Regions from separate parts of the Pantoea brenneri genome, predicted to be linked through region 1. Evidence: predicted binding sites of a transcription regulator. Region 1 holds the regulator's gene; each other region holds the start of a gene.
The links. The regulator CRP, encoded in region 1, controls carbon source genes, mostly activating them, when cyclic AMP is high. The targets are predictions, from matches to a motif close to ATGTGANNNNNNTCACAT.

Region 1 (4,214 bases):
GGTGGCGTGGTGACCGCCCAGCATAACGTAGCGGAGCATGTCGACCTGCTGGTGGGCGTGGTGCCAATTGTTAACCTCGAGTGGATTCAGAAGCTGGTGCGTGACACCAGCGAACGCGGCCATTCGCGTGAAGCGGTAATGGATTCGGTGGTGCGCTCAATGGAGGATTACATCAACTTCATTACGCCGCAGTTCTCGCGCACCCATCTTAACTTCCAGCGAGTGCCGACGGTCGATACCTCAAATCCGTTTGCCGCCCGCGCTATTCCGTCATTGGATGAGAGCTTCGTGGTGATCCATTTCCAGGCGCTGGACGATATCGACTTCCCTTATCTGCTGGCGATGCTGCAGGGATCGTTCATCTCGCATATCAATACGCTGGTGGTACCGGGCGGAAAAATGGGGCTGGCGATGGAGCTGATCATGGGTCCGCTGGTGAAGCGGCTGGTGGAAGGCAAGCGGATAGAATAAGAGGCCAGCAAAAACCGCTCTGAGAGCAGATGTCTTTAACAAAGAGAGTAAAACTGGCTTTCCTGCGGCTAAAGACTTATCCCTGGGCAGGCTTCAGGGAGCATACACCTTTCGCAAAGACGCAAAACCGCTATCCCTGGCAGGCTCAGCACGGGCCATCCCTGGCCCGCGATGCTTTGCTACAGGCATATGCTCCCTTCGCTTCACGTTCGACAACCGCATCCGGTTTCAGGAAGGTCGCTACAGACAACCCCTGGGCAGAAAGAATCTGGCAGCAATAGATAAGTTCAACACGCTGGGAACCGGGTCAGAAGAGGAAAGCGTCCCGCCGCCCGGATAAAAACGCCGGGAGCGTTTTTGAACAACGCAAAGCGTTGGCCCGGCTACGGGCGCGCCTCAGGGATGAGGTGCGTAATCGCGCGGGCCGAGCGGCCAGGGATTGGCTTAAACGACTTTCCGATCTGACCCGGTTCCCTGCGCAGGCACAGTATCAAAACGGATTCCCTGCCCAGGCACAGACTTAAAGCAACCTGCATCAGATACTGGAAGTGAAGTTAGCAGGTCTGCAATGACCCTTGCGGCTACTACAGTTCGATCACTTCATAGCTGTGGGTGATGGTAACCCCTTTACCCAGCATGATGGCGACCGAGCAATATTTTTCAGCAGAAAGATCCACCGCGCGTGAGACCGCCTTATCCTGTAGCGCTTTGCCGCTCACGATAAAGTGCAGGTTGATGTGCGTAAAGATTCGCGGCGCCTCTTCACGACGTTCTGAGGTCAGTTTTACTTCACAATCAGCCACATCGTTGCGACCTTTTTGCAGAATTGAAACGACGTCGATGGCGCTGCATCCGCCCGCCGCCATCAGCACCATCTCCATTGGGCTGGGCGCTTTATCACCCGAATTGCCATCCATTAATACCTGATGTCCGGATGACGACTCACCGAGGAATGTCAGCCCTTCTACCCATTTCACTCTTGCCTGCATGATTTTCGCTCCAGAATATGCGGTTTTGCCGTCAGAGTACGCTTTCGCCTGGTAAACAGCAATCCAGAGAAATCCGCCGTTAGCTGAAGCGAGACAACAGAAGACAGTCGGCAAAAGCTGTGCTACAAACAGTGCTGAAAATATTTTTCGTCACCCGATGGCGAAGCCGGGAAGAATGATGCGCACTGCGCCGAATGCAGCCCGAATAATTTCCTGTAAGGGAAACGCTTGAAGCTTTCATCGCCTGACAGGGAAACTGCCCCCTGTATTTTGGGCACGATTACAACAGAGGATAATAGCGAATGGTTCTCGGCAAACCGCAAACAGACCCTACACTCGAATGGTTCCTGTCCCATTGCCATATTCACAAGTATCCATCCAAAAGTACGCTGATTCACCAAGGTGAAAAAGCTGAAACGCTTTACTACATCGTGAAAGGTTCCGTTGCGGTTCTGATCAAAGATGAAGAAGGCAAAGAGATGATTCTTTCTTACCTGAATCAGGGCGATTTCATTGGCGAGCTTGGCCTGTTCGAAGAAGGTCAGGAGCGCAGCGCCTGGGTACGTGCCAAAACCGCGTGCGAAGTGGCGGAGATTTCTTACAAGAAATTCCGTCAGCTGATCCAGGTTAACCCGGATATCCTGATGCGACTGTCGTCGCAGATGGCGCGTCGCCTGCAGGTTACGTCGGAAAAAGTGGGTAATCTCGCTTTCCTCGATGTGACCGGACGCATTGCTCAGACTCTGCTTAACCTGGCGAAGCAGCCAGACGCCATGACGCATCCCGACGGCATGCAAATTAAAATTACTCGTCAGGAAATTGGCCAAATCGTTGGTTGTTCACGTGAAACCGTGGGCCGTATTTTGAAGATGCTGGAAGATCAGAACCTGATCTCTGCACACGGCAAAACCATCGTCGTTTACGGCACCCGCTAATTCCTGTCACCCACGGCGTGATGGCAACATCGCGCCGTTATTGTTTGTGTTGGGCCGATGTGGCGTCGAATTATTTACCATCCTGAAGTCAATTACGCCTTGCGGCAAACCCTGGTGCTCTGTCTGCCAGTGGCGCTGGGCTGGCTGGCTGGCGACCTGCAAAAAGGTCTGCTGTTCTCGTTAGTTCCCGCCTGTTGCAATATCGCCGGTCTGGATACCCCGCATAAACGCTTCTTCAAACGCCTGATTGTCGGCGGCAGCCTGTTTGCGCTCGGCAGCTTTCTGATTCAGTGGCTGACGCAGCACGCCATTCCGCTGCCGCTGATTCTGTTCGCCTTGCCGTTGCTGCTGGGGGTCACCGGCGAAATCAGCCCGCTGCACGGCCGTCTGCTGCCCGGCACCCTGATCGCCGCCATCTTCACGCTGAGCCTGATTGGCCGTATGCCGATCTATGTGCCGCCGCTGCTCTATATCGGCGGCACGCTATGGTATGGGCTGTTTAACTGGTTCTGGTTCTGGCTGTGGAAAGAGCAGCCGATGCGTGAAAGCCTGAGCCTGATCTACCGTGAGCTGGCCAACTATTGCGACGCCAAATATACCCTGCTGACTCAGCTGACCGATCCGGAAAAGGCCCTGCCGCCGCTGCTGGCGCGTCAGCAAAAAGTGGTCGATATGATCACCACCTGTTACCAGCAGATGCACATGCTTTCCGCCAGCCGGGATCACAGCCATAAGCGGCTGACCCGCGCCTTTCAGGTGGCGCTGGACCTGCAGGAGCACATCTCGGTCAGCCTGCATCAGCCGGAAGAGGTGCAGAAACTGGTGGAGCAGAGCTATGCCGAAGCGGTGATCCGCTGGAACGCCCAGACTATTTCGGCCCGCTTACGGGTGCTGGCGGATAACATTCTCTATCACCAGTTGCCGGATCGTTTTGGCATGGAGAAGCAGCTCAGCGCGCTGGAAAAAATCGCCCGCCAGCATCCTGACAATCCGGTGGGAAATTTCTGTCTCTACCACTTCAATCGGATTGCGCGGGTGCTGCGCACCCAAAAACCGCTCTATCAACGTGACCTGATGGCCGATCGTCAGCGCCGTCTGCCGCTTCTGCCGGCGCTGCGCAGCTATCTGTCCTGGCGTTCGTCGGCACTGCGCACTGCCGGGCGCTTTGCGGTGATGCTGATGCTGGGCAGCGCACTGGCGCTGTTTTTCAACATCCCTAAACCGTACTGGATTCTGATGACCATTATGTTCGTCAGCCAGAACGGCTACAGCGCCACCCGCGTTCGCATCCAGCACCGGGCACTGGGCACCTTTGCCGGCCTGGTGATTGCGGCTGCCACCTTACGCCTGGCGGTGCCGGAGTCGCTGGTGCTGCTGATCATGCTGGTGATCACCTTTATCAGCTACCGGTTTACCCGCCAGTTTTACGGCTGGTCGATGATCGGCTTTACGGTGACGGCGGTTTACTCGCTGCAGTTGCTGTCGCTGAATGGGGCGCAGTTCCTGCTGCCGCGCCTGATGGATACGCTGATGGGTTGCCTGATCGCCTTTGGCGGAATGTTGTGGCTGTGGCCGCAGTGGCAGAGTGGCTTATTGCGGCAAAACGCCCATGACGCGCTGGAAACCTATCAGGATGCGCTACGGCTGCTGCTGGGGGCGGAACAGTCACCGGAGAAACTGGCGTATCAGCGGGTACGGGTCAATCAGGCTCACAATGCGCTGTTTAACTCCCTGAACCAGGCGATGCAGGAACCGGCTTTTAACGCTCAGTACCTCAAGGATATGCGTCTGTGGGTCACCCACAGCCAGTTTATTGTTG
Region 2 (4,214 bases), on a different contig from region 1:
CGCGCAACGTAAAAGTTGAAACCACCGACGGCGTTGTTCAGCTTTCAGGGCAGGTTGCAAATCAGGCACAGTCAGACCGTGCTGAAAGCATCGCTAAAGCCATTGAAGGCGTGAAAAGCGTTAAGAATGACCTGACGGTTAAATCTTAATGGTAACCGTGCGGTCGCGTCACTGCCGGCCGCACGGATAAAAGATACCCATCCGGGGATGAAATAAGCAGTTCGATTTTCAATAGGGTAAGGAGAGGCTTATGTTTCGTTGGGGCATTATTTTTCTGGTGATCGCACTGATTGCTGCAGCGTTAGGTTTTGGTGGTTTAGCAGGTACAGCAGCATGGGCAGCTAAAGTTGTCTTCGTTGTTGGTATTATTCTGTTCCTCATCAGCCTGTTTACCGGCCGTAAAAAGCTTTAGCCGATGAGTCCTGCAGTTTAATGCAAAGCAAGTAAGCATAAAGCGGAGACCAGTCATCTGTAGCCAGATCAGTGAGAAGCGGGATTTTTTCACACGGCTACATGGGCAGCCCCCCTGCGCGGGCTGTCCGGCTAAAGGATTGTATGACTGGTTCTCCGGAATGCTGCTGGATAGACGTTAACATCCATCAGCCTGCCCGTCGGAACCCCATCTGAGGTTCACACAGTGGGTATTCGCATTCCTGTTACGCTCGGCGCCATTGAACCTCTTGCGCTGACCCCTTTCAAATCGCATAAAATTGCGCTGGTCTGTGAAGGCGGCGGTCAACGCGGCATTTTTACCGCCGGTGTGCTTGATGAATTTCAGCGTGCCCGATTTAATCCGTTTCAACTGCTGCTCGGCACCTCTGCTGGCGCGCAAAACCTCTCTGCGTTTGTCTGCGGCCAGCCAGGCTATGCCCGCCGCGTGATCACCCGTTACACCACCAATAAACTCTTTTTTGATCCGCTGCGTTTTGTTCGCGGCGGTAATCTGATCGATCTCGACTGGCTGGTGGAAACCACCCGCAGTGAATTTCCGCTGGCGATGACCAGCGCTGAAAAAATGTTCTCGCGCGGGCTTGAGTTCTACATGTGCGCCTGCCGCAGCGACGACTATACGCCAGGCTATTTCACCCCTACGGCAGACAACTGGCTGGAGCTGATTAAAGCCTCCAGTGCCATTCCCGGCTTCTACCGGCTGGGCGTCAATTTCGAAGGGATTAGCTATCTGGATGGCGGCATCAGCGATGCGATTCCGGTGCGGGAAGCGGCGCGCCGTGGCGCAGACACCATTGTGGTGATCCGCACCGTGCCTTCTCAGATGTTTTATACGCCGAAATGGATTAAGCGGATGGAGCGCTGGCTAAGCACCGGTGCCTTTCAGCCGATGATTAACGTGCTCAATCATCATGAAAAAAGCTACCGGGAAATTCAGCAGTTTATTGAAAATCCGCCCGGTGACTTACGGATTATTGAGATTTTTCCGCCACATGTGCTGGCCAGCAGTGCGCTGGGCAGCCGTATTTCGTCGCTGAACCAGGATTACCATCTTGGACGGCGCTGCGGCCGCTATTTTCTCGCCACGCTGGGCCAGTGGTTAAGCGACGCAGAGCCACTGACGCCGCGTATCGTCACGCCGCCGGCACCGGTGGCCAATGCACCGGACAACCGCGAGATTATTACGCCGCCGCTGGCGGATAATGATGCGGATTACGATAAAGGATCGCTGGCATGAGGTTTATCGATACCCACTGTCATTTTGATTTTCCGCCGTTTGAGGGTGATACCGTCGCCAGCCTGGCGCGAGCCGCGGCGGCCGGCGTCGAGAAGATCATCATCCCGGCGATCGATGCCAGCCGCTTCAGCCGGGTGTGCGAACTGGCGGCCGGACATGCTGCGCTCTACGCCGCGCTCGGGCTGCATCCGATTGCCATAGAAGCGCATCAGGAAGCGCATCTCGATCGGCTGGAGGAGAAGCTTAAGCAGCGACCGCGCAAGCTGGTGGCGATCGGCGAGATCGGGCTGGATCTCTACCGCGACGATCCGCAGTTTGATAAGCAACAACGCTTTCTTGATGCCCAGCTTAAGCTGGCGAAACGCTACGATCTGCCGGTGATCCTGCACTCGCGTCGTACCCATGACAAACTGGCCCAGCATCTGCGTCGCCACGATCTGCCGCGTCGCGGGGTGGTACATGGCTTCGCGGGTAGTCTGCAACAGGCGCAGGCGTTTATTAAGCTCGGCTATGCGATTGGGGTCGGCGGCACCATCACCTATGAGCGCGCCAGCAAAACCCGGCAGACGCTGGCGCAACTGCCGCTCTCCTCGTTGCTGCTGGAAACGGATGCGCCGGATATGCCGTTAAAAGGCTTCCAGGGCCAGCCCAACCGGCCTGAACGGGCGCGCCAGGTGTGGGAGACGCTCTGCACCCTGCGCGACGAGCCACCTGAAGTCATTGCCGGGGCGCTGTGGCGCAACAGCCAGCAGCTGTTTCAGCTCGATCCCGCTTTTCCCGCCATCCTTAATCAACCCGCTAAGCTTTAACCTATGCCGGTCTGCGCGACTAAATGTGATAATAGTAACATTTGGCTGGCTGGCGTATAATGGGCTGTTAACGGCGTTAAATGCGATTCTGATCACGGTAAGCGTGGCATAATTGCATCATTTTCTTATTCCGATGTGACTGCTGGCACATAACAGGCCGCCTGACGGTGTTATTATTATAACATTCCGCCGGCCAGCCGGTGGATCGCACCCCGATCCTTTGGAGAGCCTCATGACCGATATCAAACAGCAAGCCCTGCGTGCCCTGAAACTGATGGATTTAACTACCCTGAATGACGACGACACTGACGAAAAAGTGATCGCGCTTTGTCATCAGGCGAAATCCCCGGCGGGTAACACAGCAGCCATCTGCATCTATCCGCGTTTTATTCCGATTGCGCGTAAAACGCTGCGTGAGCAGGGTACGCCAGAGATCCGTATCGCCACGGTAACCAATTTCCCGCACGGCAATGACGACATTGAGATTGCGCTGGCTGAAACCCGCGCCGCTATCGCCTACGGTGCCGATGAAGTGGATGTGGTGTTCCCGTACCGCGCGCTGATCGCCGGTAACAGTCAGGTCGGTTTTGATCTGGTGAAAGCCTGTAAGACCGCCTGTGCTGAGGCGAACGTACTGCTGAAAGTGATTATTGAAACCGGTGAACTGAAGCAGGAAGCGCTGATCCGTCAGGCGTCTGAAATCGCTATCGATGCCGGTGCTGACTTCATCAAAACCTCTACCGGTAAAGTACCGGTCAACGCCACGCCTGAAGTGGCGCAGATCATGATGAGCGTCATCCGTGATAAAGGCGTCAGCCAGCAGGTCGGTTTCAAACCGGCGGGTGGCGTACGCACCGCTGAAGATGCCGCCATCTATCTGCAACTGGCGGAAGATACGCTGGGTGCGGAGTGGGCCGATGCGCGTCACTTCCGCTTTGGCGCATCAAGCCTGCTGGCGAGTCTGCTGAATACTCTGGGTCATCAGAGCGAGACCAGCAAAGCCGGTTATTAAACTCATCCTGCGGCGGTCACCGATCGCCGCTGTCACACCGCATTTCCCTGAGCCAAGGGGGCTACCTTGTTCCTGCCACAAGAAATTATTCGCAAAAAACGTGACGGTCACGCGCTGACTGACGCTGAAATCCGCTTCTTCATCAACGGCGTCCGTGATAACAGCGTCTCTGAAGGCCAGATTGCCGCGCTGGCCATGACCATCTATTTTCATGACATGACGCTGCCTGAGCGCGTGTCGCTGACCATGGCGATGCGTGATTCCGGTACCGTGCTGAACTGGAAATCGCTCAATCTGAACGGGCCGGTGGTGGATAAGCATTCGACCGGCGGCGTTGGCGATGTCACGTCGCTGATGCTCGGACCAATGGTGGCCGCATGCGGTGGTTATATTCCGATGATCTCCGGCCGTGGCCTCGGCCATACCGGCGGCACGCTGGATAAGCTGGAAGCAATTCCAGGCTTCGACATCTTCCCCAGCGACGACCGCTTCCGGGAGATCATCAAACAGGTCGGGGTGGCGATTATCGGCCAGACCAACTCACTGGCTCCGGCCGACAAACGCTTCTACGCCACGCGCGACATTACCGCCACCGTAGACTCGATCCCGCTGATTACCGCCTCGATTCTGGCGAAGAAACTGGCAGAAGGGCTGGATGCGCTGGTGATGGATGTCAAAGTGGGCTCGGGCGCATTTATGCCAACCT
Region 3 (4,214 bases), 180 kb from region 1:
AGCCTGGTCACCGGGCTGCACCGGCGCTGGCGGCGCTCGACAGCGAGGGACGGGTGCTGCATATCGGTACGTTCAGCAAATCGCTGACGCCGCGATTGCGGCTTGGCTTTATTGTGGTCCCGCCCGCCCTGGTCTCGCGTTTTGCGGAAGTTTGTGCGCTGTTAGCACCGGCCTCGTCGGGATTGCTTCATGATGCGGTGGCCGTTTTCCTGCGGGAAGGGCACTTCATGCGGCATCTGCGGCGCATGAAGCGGGTCTACCACGAACGACTGGAGCAGATGATGGCCGCTCTGCAACCCCATTTCCCCGAGGTGCAACGTGCCGGGCTGGCGGTGATTGTCAGGTTGCCGGCCGGTACGCCGGATCAGCTGATTGCGCAGCAAGCATTGGCCTATGGCATGGCCCCGTCACCGCTGTCGATCTGGTATCAGCGCGACGAACAACGCTGTGCCGGACTGCTGCTCGGTGCGGCTCAGTTACCGCGTGATGGCTATGCGCGCAGTGCAGCACGTCTGAAAGCGCTGGTCGATGCGCAGACTGCCTGACTCAGCTCCTGAACCAGCGGCGCCAGACGAAGCGAATCACAAAAAACTCCACCGTGCCCAGCAGTAAAAACCAGATGCAGAACACCACGGTGTAGAGCTGGTTAAGATCCTGCAAATGCAGCATCTGCTGCAGATGCTGTGCCACCGACAGGCTAAAAGCTGGCGCAGGCAGCAGCAGGGCAGAGAGAAACCCCAACAGCAAAATGCCGCCAGGCACGATTAAAGATTCAAAAGGGTTATTCATAACTGGCATCCCGTAATAATAAGCCGGGCATTTTCCGGCAATCAGCGCCGGGGTTCAATCAGGGAATGCAGACGCAGTGGCCAGACAAGCCGATTATCGTTGCGGAAAACTGTCAGAAAATGCTTTACCACCATCGACTTAGCGCGAAACATAGCGAATGATAAAAGTTATAGCCTTTGCTATACTTAAATCCATGATTTTACTGTCTTTTTATCTCTGCGGTTGCGTGGTAGACTGCGCGCACTTTTTCATTACTGAACACTTTGTGTGGTGAATACAGCGTGAATTGCCGCTTTTTCGCCCCAGGTGAATAAATCATGACCTTTATTGCCACCTTAATTCTTGCACTGGGTATGTCGATGGACGCGTTTGCTGCTGCACTGGGCAAAGGTGCCACCTTGCATCGTCCGGGTTTTAAAGAAGCGCTGCGCACCGGTCTGATTTTTGGCTCAATCGAAGCCTTAACGCCGCTGATTGGCTGGGCGCTTGGCCTGGCCGCCAGTCGTTACATCATGGCGTGGGACCACTGGATCGCCTTTATCCTGCTGGCGTTTTTAGGCGGCCGCATGATGATGGAAGGTTTCCGGCAAACCGCCGTCGCAGAACCCTGTGAAGCGCCGCAGAGCCATGGCTTTATGGTACTGGCCACTACCGCTGTGGCGACCAGCCTTGATGCGCTGGCGGTCGGTGTGGGTCTGGCCTTCTTGCAGGTCAACATTATTACCACCGCGCTGACCATCGGGGCCGCCACCACCGTCATGGCCACCACCGGCGTGCTGGTGGGCCGCTTTATTGGTCCGGTACTCGGCAAATGGGCGGAAGTGCTGGGCGGTCTGGTGTTGATTGCCGTCGGCGCGACCATTCTGCTGCAACATCTCGGTCAGGCCGCTTAACGGTTTTTTGCGCAAAATAAACTCAATTTTGTGATCTGGTTCAAAATTTATTGCCGAAAAAACGCGCTGAAGTTATACTTTTCGCATATTTCTTCAACTAATTTTGCATCAGGTGTCACATGAAACGCATTTTTAACTACGTGTTCCGCGCTTACGTCGAAACCTTCAAACACGTACCGCCGGGTGCGATGTACTAAGCACGCCGCAGAAAACCCTCGATAATCGCGGTCAGGGATCGACCGATGATTATCACTTTTTCTTCTGTTCCACCGCCCGCGCTTTACCCCATTCACCGCCTCGTTTCCGCCCGCAATTTGCCGTCAACAGCGATCGCTGACGCCACAGAAAATCCTTTTTGCTGATCATTCCAGCGCTTATTACGCTGCTGAATGATCAGCAGCAGATCCGATGAGCATAACTGTGTACGCTTTTGCCGATGACTTTTGTTACCCTGCGCGCCTCTTTTCTCAGTAAAAATCTGAAAATTCGCGATTACAACGGGGCAGCAATGCAGCTTTGCAGTTTCTCTCTTCCTGACCAGGACAAAAAAAGTTTCGGTATCGTGCGCGAGCACGGCGTGGTGGATCTCGGTTTACGCTTCGGTGCAGCCTGCGCCGATTTAAAAACCTTTCTGAGCCGCTCATCGCTGGCCGATCTCCATGCTTTTCACACCATGCCAATCGACTATCCGTTTAGCGCCATCCGCTTTCTGCCGGTGATTGAGAATCCTGGCAAGGTGTTTTGCGTCGGGATGAACTACGCCGATAAACGAAAAGAGTTTGCCGAGACGCTCGATGCGCCGACCCTGTTTGTGCGTTTCGCCGACTCGCTCACCGGCCATGACCAGCCGCTGCAAAAGCCCGCTACCACTCAGGAGTTCGACTTTGAAGGCGAACTGGCGGTGATCATCGGCAAAGCGGCCCATCAGGTCAGCGCTGCCAACGCGCTGGAGGCGGTGGCGGGTTACAGCTGCTTTATGGATGCGACCGTGCGCGACATGCAGTTTACCTGGTTTACCGCCGGCAAAAACTGGCCGCAGACCGGCGGATTCGGACCCTGGATGACCACTGCGGATGTCATCCCCGATCCGCAGCAGCTGGCGATCAAAACCTGGTTAAACGGGCGGGAAGTGCAGAACGATACCACCGGCAGCATGGTGCATCCGGTAGCAAAAATTATTGAATACATCTCGGCCTTCAGCCCGCTGTCGCCCGGCGATGTGATCATCACCGGTTCGCCGGGTGGCGTCGGTAAAAAACGCACACCGCCGCTGTTTATGTTCTCCGGCGATGTGGTTGAAGTAGAAATTGAGCAGATTGGGCGTCTGCGCAATGTGATTGCGTAACCCCCTCGCCGCGAAGCGCAATTTGTCACACCGTTAATCTGATAACCCGCCTGCTGCGAAATCCCGTCCTACACTGAGTTATCCCCCCGAAACAGGAGCAGCGGATGATCCAGAAGCATCGACGAAAACAGGCGGCCATCGTGGCAGGCGTTGGGTTAGGTGTGGCGGCCACACTGTGGGGCATGAAACGCTGGCAGCAGCTGAAGCAGACGCCGCCGGTGTCGCCGCGCAGTCACCACGCCGGGCTGGCCGGTTATTATCAGCAGATTGGCGACTGGCGGATGTTTACCCGCGTCACACCGAATGAGAGCCAGGGGTTGCCGGTGGTGCTGGTTCACGGTCTGGTGATGTCCGGCCGGGCGATGGAACCGCTGGCGCTGGCATTAAGCCGCGATTATCACGTGCTGGTGCCTGACCTGCCGGGTTTCGGGGCCAGTGCGCTGCCGGCCTCGGCGCCGGTGATGTCGGTGGATCAGCTGGCCGACGCGCTGTGGCTGTGGCTGCAGCACAACGGATTCCAGCGCGCCATCTGGGTGGGCAACTCGTTTGGCTGCCAGATTCTGGCGGCGCTGGCGGTGAAATATCCGCAGGCGGTGGCGGGACTGGTGCTGCAGGGGCCGACGGTCGATCGTCACGCCCGCAGCCTGCCGCGTCAGCTCTGGCGCGACTGGCGTAACGGTCGTCTGGAAGCACGTCGTCCGCCGGGACCGCTGGCGCGCATTGATTACGCCAAAGCCGGTCTGCGGCGCGCCTTCGGCACCATGCGTGCCATGATGCGTGACCATATCGAACATCGCCTGACGTACATTAGCGCGCCAACCCTGCTTTTGCGCGGCTCGCGCGACCTGGTGTGTCCGGCGCGCTGGCTGGATGAACTCGCCGCCCTGATGCCGCACAGCGAAACCCTCACGCTGCGCGACGGGACGCACACCCTGCATTATGTCTATCCGTGGAGTTTCTGTAGCGCCATCCGCCCGTTCCTGGCGCGTATCCAGCAGGAGGATCAGCATGAGTAAACCACCGAAAGGGATTGCCCGTTTCGACTCTGCCGCGGCGATGCTGCTGGCGCTGGCCAATGCGCTGCACGATCGGCCCTTCGCCAGCCCCAGTCAGTCACCGACGCTAGATCGTCTGCTGCCGTCGCTTAACCGCTTGCCGACCGGACTCCGCGAGTGGGGCTACGCGCT
Region 4 (4,214 bases), on a different contig from region 1:
GGCCTGCCGGAAGATGTCGCCCAGGTGGCGCTGTTTCTCGCCTCTGAGGAGTCAGCCTACGTCAGCGGCGAGCGCGTGATGATCAGCGGCGGCGCCTGACAGGCATAAAAAAAGGGAAGCCCGAAGGCTTCCCTTTTTATCACGATTTAACGGCTGTTATGCGTCACGACGACGTGGTGCTGCGGCAGCGCCATCTTCACGACGTGGACCACGACCGCCTTCACGGTTGAAGCTACGTCCGCCTTCACGACCACCTTCACGGCGTTCAGAAGAGAAGCGACGACCACCTTCACGGTTTGCGCCCGCGCCTGCACCAGCAGGACCACGACGCTCACCACCGGCTGGACGACGATCGCCACGGCCTTCGTTCGGCTGTGCATCACCCAGCAGCTGCATATTCATCGGTTTGTTCAGAATACGCGTACGGGTGAAGTGCTGCAGCACATCGCCTGGCATGCCTTTCGGCAGCTCGATGGTTGAGTGAGTGCCGAACAGCTTGATGTTACCGATGTAACGGCTGCTGATGTCGCCTTCGTTAGCAATCGCACCAACAATGTGACGAACTTCAACACCATCATCGCGACCCACTTCGATGCGATACAGCTGCATTTCGCCAACGTCACGACGCTCGCGACGTGGACGGTCGCCATCACGGCTTTCACGTGGACCACGTGAGTCACGCGCTTCGCGGCTGTCACGACGGCCATCACGCTCATCACGATCGCGGAATTCGCGACGTGCCGGACGCGGTGCTTCTGGTGGCAGAATCAGAGGACGTTCGCCCTGTGCCATCTTCAGCAGTGCAGCTGCCAGTGTTTCCAGATCCATCTCTTCTTCTGGCTGCATCTTAGCCAGCAGCGCACGGTACTGATCCAGATCGCTGCTTTCCAGCTGCTGCTGGACTTTAGCCGCAAATTTAGCCAGACGACGCTGACCCAGCAGTTCTGCGTTTGGCAGCTCTACTTCAGGAATAGTCAACTTCATCGTACGTTCGATGTTGCGCAGCAGACGACGCTCGCGGTTCTCAACGAACAGCAGGGCGCGACCGGCACGGCCCGCACGACCGGTACGGCCGATACGGTGAACGTAAGATTCTGCGTCCATCGGAATGTCGTAGTTCACCACCAGGCTGATACGCTCAACGTCAAGGCCACGGGCCGCAACGTCAGTCGCGATCAGGATGTCAAGACGACCATCTTTCAGGCGCTCCAGCGTCTGCTCACGCAGAGCCTGGTTCATATCACCGTTCAGCGCGGCGCTGTTATAGCCACTACGTTCCAGCGCTTCTGCCACTTCCATGGTTGCGTTTTTGGTACGCACGAAGATGATGGCAGCATCAAAGTCTTCAGCTTCAAGGAAGCGAACCAGTGCGTCTGTTTTACGACCGTAAGCGGTCCAGTAGCTCTGGCTGATATCAGGACGTGTGGTCAGGCTTGACTGAATACGCACTTCCTGTGGATCTTTCATGAAGCGTTTGGTGATGCGACGAATCGCTTCCGGCATGGTTGCAGAGAACAGCGCGGTCTGATGATCGGCTGGAATTTGCGCCATGATGGTTTCAACGTCTTCGATGAAGCCCATGCGCAGCATTTCATCTGCTTCATCCAGCACCAGGCCACGCAGGTTAGAAAGGTCTAACGTGCCGCGTTTCAGGTGGTCAAGCAGACGGCCAGGCGTACCCACAACAACCTGTGGTCCCTGACGCAGTGCGCGCAGCTGCACGTCATAACGCTGGCCGCCGTACAGGGCAACCACGTTCAGGCCACGCATGTGTTTAGAGAATTCGGTAACTGCTTCAGCAACCTGTACCGCCAGTTCGCGGGTCGGTGCCAGCACCAGGATTTGTGGCGCTTTAACAGTAGGATCAATGTTGTGTAACAGCGGCAGAGAGAACGCCGCGGTTTTACCACTCCCGGTCTGCGCCATGCCTAACACGTCACGGCCCGCCAGCAGGTGAGGAATACACTCAGCCTGGATTGGGGATGGCTTAACGTAGCCCATGCCATTCAGTGATTCAAGGATGTCGGCGTTCAGGCCAAGGTCAGCAAAAGTGGTTTGAATATCAGTCATGTAGTACACGTGCCTCTTAGATTGCGGCGGCCAGTCTACATAACTCGTCGTGAAAACTTTCAGTCATTTTCATCAAAAAGTGTGAACCGGCTCAAATTAGAAGTTTTGACGAACAGAAAAGCCCTCATCCCTGAAGATGATGACTTGACAGGTTTTACAGGCAATTAAAGTTCGTCAGCTATTGCTGGTCAGATTCTGATAAATCGTCTTGTGCCTGGCCGAGTTGCGCCAGTTCCAACAATGCGTATCGGTGTTCAACAAAGTTATTGACGTTGTTGGCCACCGCCAGTTTGAACAACGCTTTCGCGTCGTCCTTCTCCCCCAGACTTAGGTAGTACTTACCTAAATAGAAGTTGGTTTCACTGAGATGTTCAGCGAGCGAGGTGTTATCCGTTGCGTCCGCCTGGAGACTTTCCATCAACGACTTTTCGCTGATGTCACCCAGGTAGAACTCGACAATATTCCATCCCCATTGGTCTCTGACCGCTTTGTCGTGACGCTGTTGAAGCGCGACTTTTGCCTTGTCGACATCCATCTCACGTTCAACGAGATAGAGCCACAGACTGCGGAAAGGATCGTTAGGATCGTCTTGATAAAACGCCAGCAGATCATCTTGCGCTAACTTGTATCGACCGCCGTAATAGAGGGCGATACCACGGTTTAAATGCGCATAGTTGTAAGTTGGATCAAGCTCAAGTACAGAATCAAACGCTTCATAGGCGGCATCAAAGTTGCCCGCCTGCGTTAAATATATGCCTAAGTAGTTAAACACTTCTGGCATATCTGGTCTTATAGACAGCGCTTGCGAAAAATCGTTCCGCGCTAATGCCCGCAGACCTAAACTATCATACAACACTCCGCGCTCATATAACAGCTGTGCGCGTTCATCATCGGTGAGGGCACGACTGGCAAGAATTTGTTCCATGCGCGCCAGAATCACTTCCTGCTGCAGTGTGGGCTGTAAAGGTACTGCAAGAACTTCGTTCTTACGCCAATTGGAGTTGCTGCATCCTGCCAGCGTCAAAGCTGTCGCAACAAAACACCAGCGCAGAAAAGGCTTCATTTCCCACTCCCGAATACAAACATTGGGATAACCATCCTGTCATCCGCCTGCTGTGCACAAGGATTCCCGCCCTCGCGATGACACAAACGCCCCTCCCTGCCAGGCAAGGAGGGGCAAATCAGCAACGACTTATTCAGCGTCAGGTGTGCTCACCGCTGCAGCTTCTTCAGACTGCGGCTTAGATTCTGTCGCTTCTTTGATGCTCAGACGAACGCGGCCCTGGCGATCAACTTCCATCACCTTAACCGGAACTTCCTGACCCATCTGCAGATAGTCAGTCACTTTCTCAACGCGCTTATCGGCGATTTGAGAAATGTGCACCAGACCTTCTTTACCACCGCCGATAGCGACGAAGGCGCCGAAGTCAACGATGCGGGTCACTTTACCACTGTAAATGCGGCCCACTTCGATCTCTGCGGTGATCTCTTCGATACGACGAATCGCTTCTTTCGCTTTCAGACCATCGGTCGCGGCAATTTTCACCGTGCCATCATCTTCGATTTCAATCGTGGTGCCAGTCTCTTCGGTCAGTGCACGAATCACTGAGCCGCCTTTACCGATCACATCTTTGATCTTATCAGAGCTGATTTTGATGGTGTAAATGCGCGGTGCGAATTCAGAAATCTCAGTACGCGGGGTGCTGATAGCCTGTTCCATGACGCCCAGAATGTGCAGACGCGCACCCTTGGCCTGGTTCAGCGCTTCCTGCATGATTTCACGCGTGATGCCTTCGATTTTGATGTCCATCTGCAGCGCGGTGATACCTTCACGGCTACCAGCTACTTTGAAGTCCATGTCGCCCAGGTGATCTTCGTCGCCCAGGATGTCAGACAGAACAACAAACTTCTCGTTTTCTTTCACCAGACCCATCGCGATACCGGCGACAGCAGCCTTGATCGGTACGCCTGCATCCATCAGCGCCAGTGAGGCACCACAGACAGAAGCCATTGATGAAGAACCGTTAGATTCGGTGATTTCCGACACTACACGGACGGTGTATGGGAATTCTTCCGCTTTTGGCATCACGGCCAACACGCCGCGCTTCGCCAGACGACCGTGACCAATTTCACGACGCTTAGGC

Region 2: the regulator CRP is predicted to act here: its motif matches at 2,520-2,537, upstream of deoC (deoxyribose-phosphate aldolase).
Region 3: the regulator CRP is predicted to act here: its motif matches at 1,711-1,728, upstream of azuC (stress response protein AzuC).
Region 4: the regulator CRP is predicted to act here: its motif matches at 2,150-2,167, upstream of yrbN (protein YrbN).

Annotation. Positions count from the first base shown of each region.
Region 1 is NZ_JBCGBG010000005.1:19,528-23,741, forward strand. Features, by position in the region: gene AABB92_RS17500 (phosphoribulokinase) at 1-471, shown strand, start outside; gene AABB92_RS17505 (OsmC family protein) at 1,056-1,460, opposite strand; gene crp (cAMP-activated global transcriptional regulator CRP) at 1,763-2,395, shown strand; gene AABB92_RS17515 (YccS/YhfK family putative transporter) at 2,453-4,214, shown strand, end outside.
Region 2 is NZ_JBCGBG010000004.1:233,226-237,439, forward strand. Features, by position in the region: gene osmY (molecular chaperone OsmY) at 1-149, shown strand, start outside; gene AABB92_RS17215 (DUF1328 domain-containing protein) at 251-412, shown strand; gene AABB92_RS17220 (patatin-like phospholipase family protein) at 638-1,687, shown strand; gene AABB92_RS17225 (TatD family hydrolase) at 1,684-2,496, shown strand; gene deoC (deoxyribose-phosphate aldolase) at 2,729-3,508, shown strand; gene deoA (thymidine phosphorylase) at 3,575-4,214, shown strand, end outside.
Region 3 is NZ_JBCGBG010000005.1:201,351-205,564, reverse strand. Features, by position in the region: gene pdxR (MocR-like pyridoxine biosynthesis transcription factor PdxR) at 1-545, shown strand, start outside; gene AABB92_RS18330 (DUF1158 domain-containing protein) at 547-789, opposite strand; gene mntP (manganese efflux pump MntP) at 1,107-1,682, shown strand; gene azuC (stress response protein AzuC) at 1,802-1,879, shown strand; gene AABB92_RS18320 (fumarylacetoacetate hydrolase family protein) at 2,191-3,027, shown strand; gene AABB92_RS18315 (alpha/beta fold hydrolase) at 3,132-4,043, shown strand; gene AABB92_RS18310 (hypothetical protein) at 4,036-4,214, shown strand, end outside.
Region 4 is NZ_JBCGBG010000003.1:213,436-217,649, reverse strand. Features, by position in the region: gene AABB92_RS14610 (SDR family NAD(P)-dependent oxidoreductase) at 1-99, shown strand, start outside; gene AABB92_RS14605 (DEAD/DEAH family ATP-dependent RNA helicase) at 157-2,070, opposite strand; gene yrbN (protein YrbN) at 2,087-2,143, opposite strand; gene nlpI (lipoprotein NlpI) at 2,249-3,133, opposite strand; gene pnp (polyribonucleotide nucleotidyltransferase) at 3,263-4,214, opposite strand, start outside.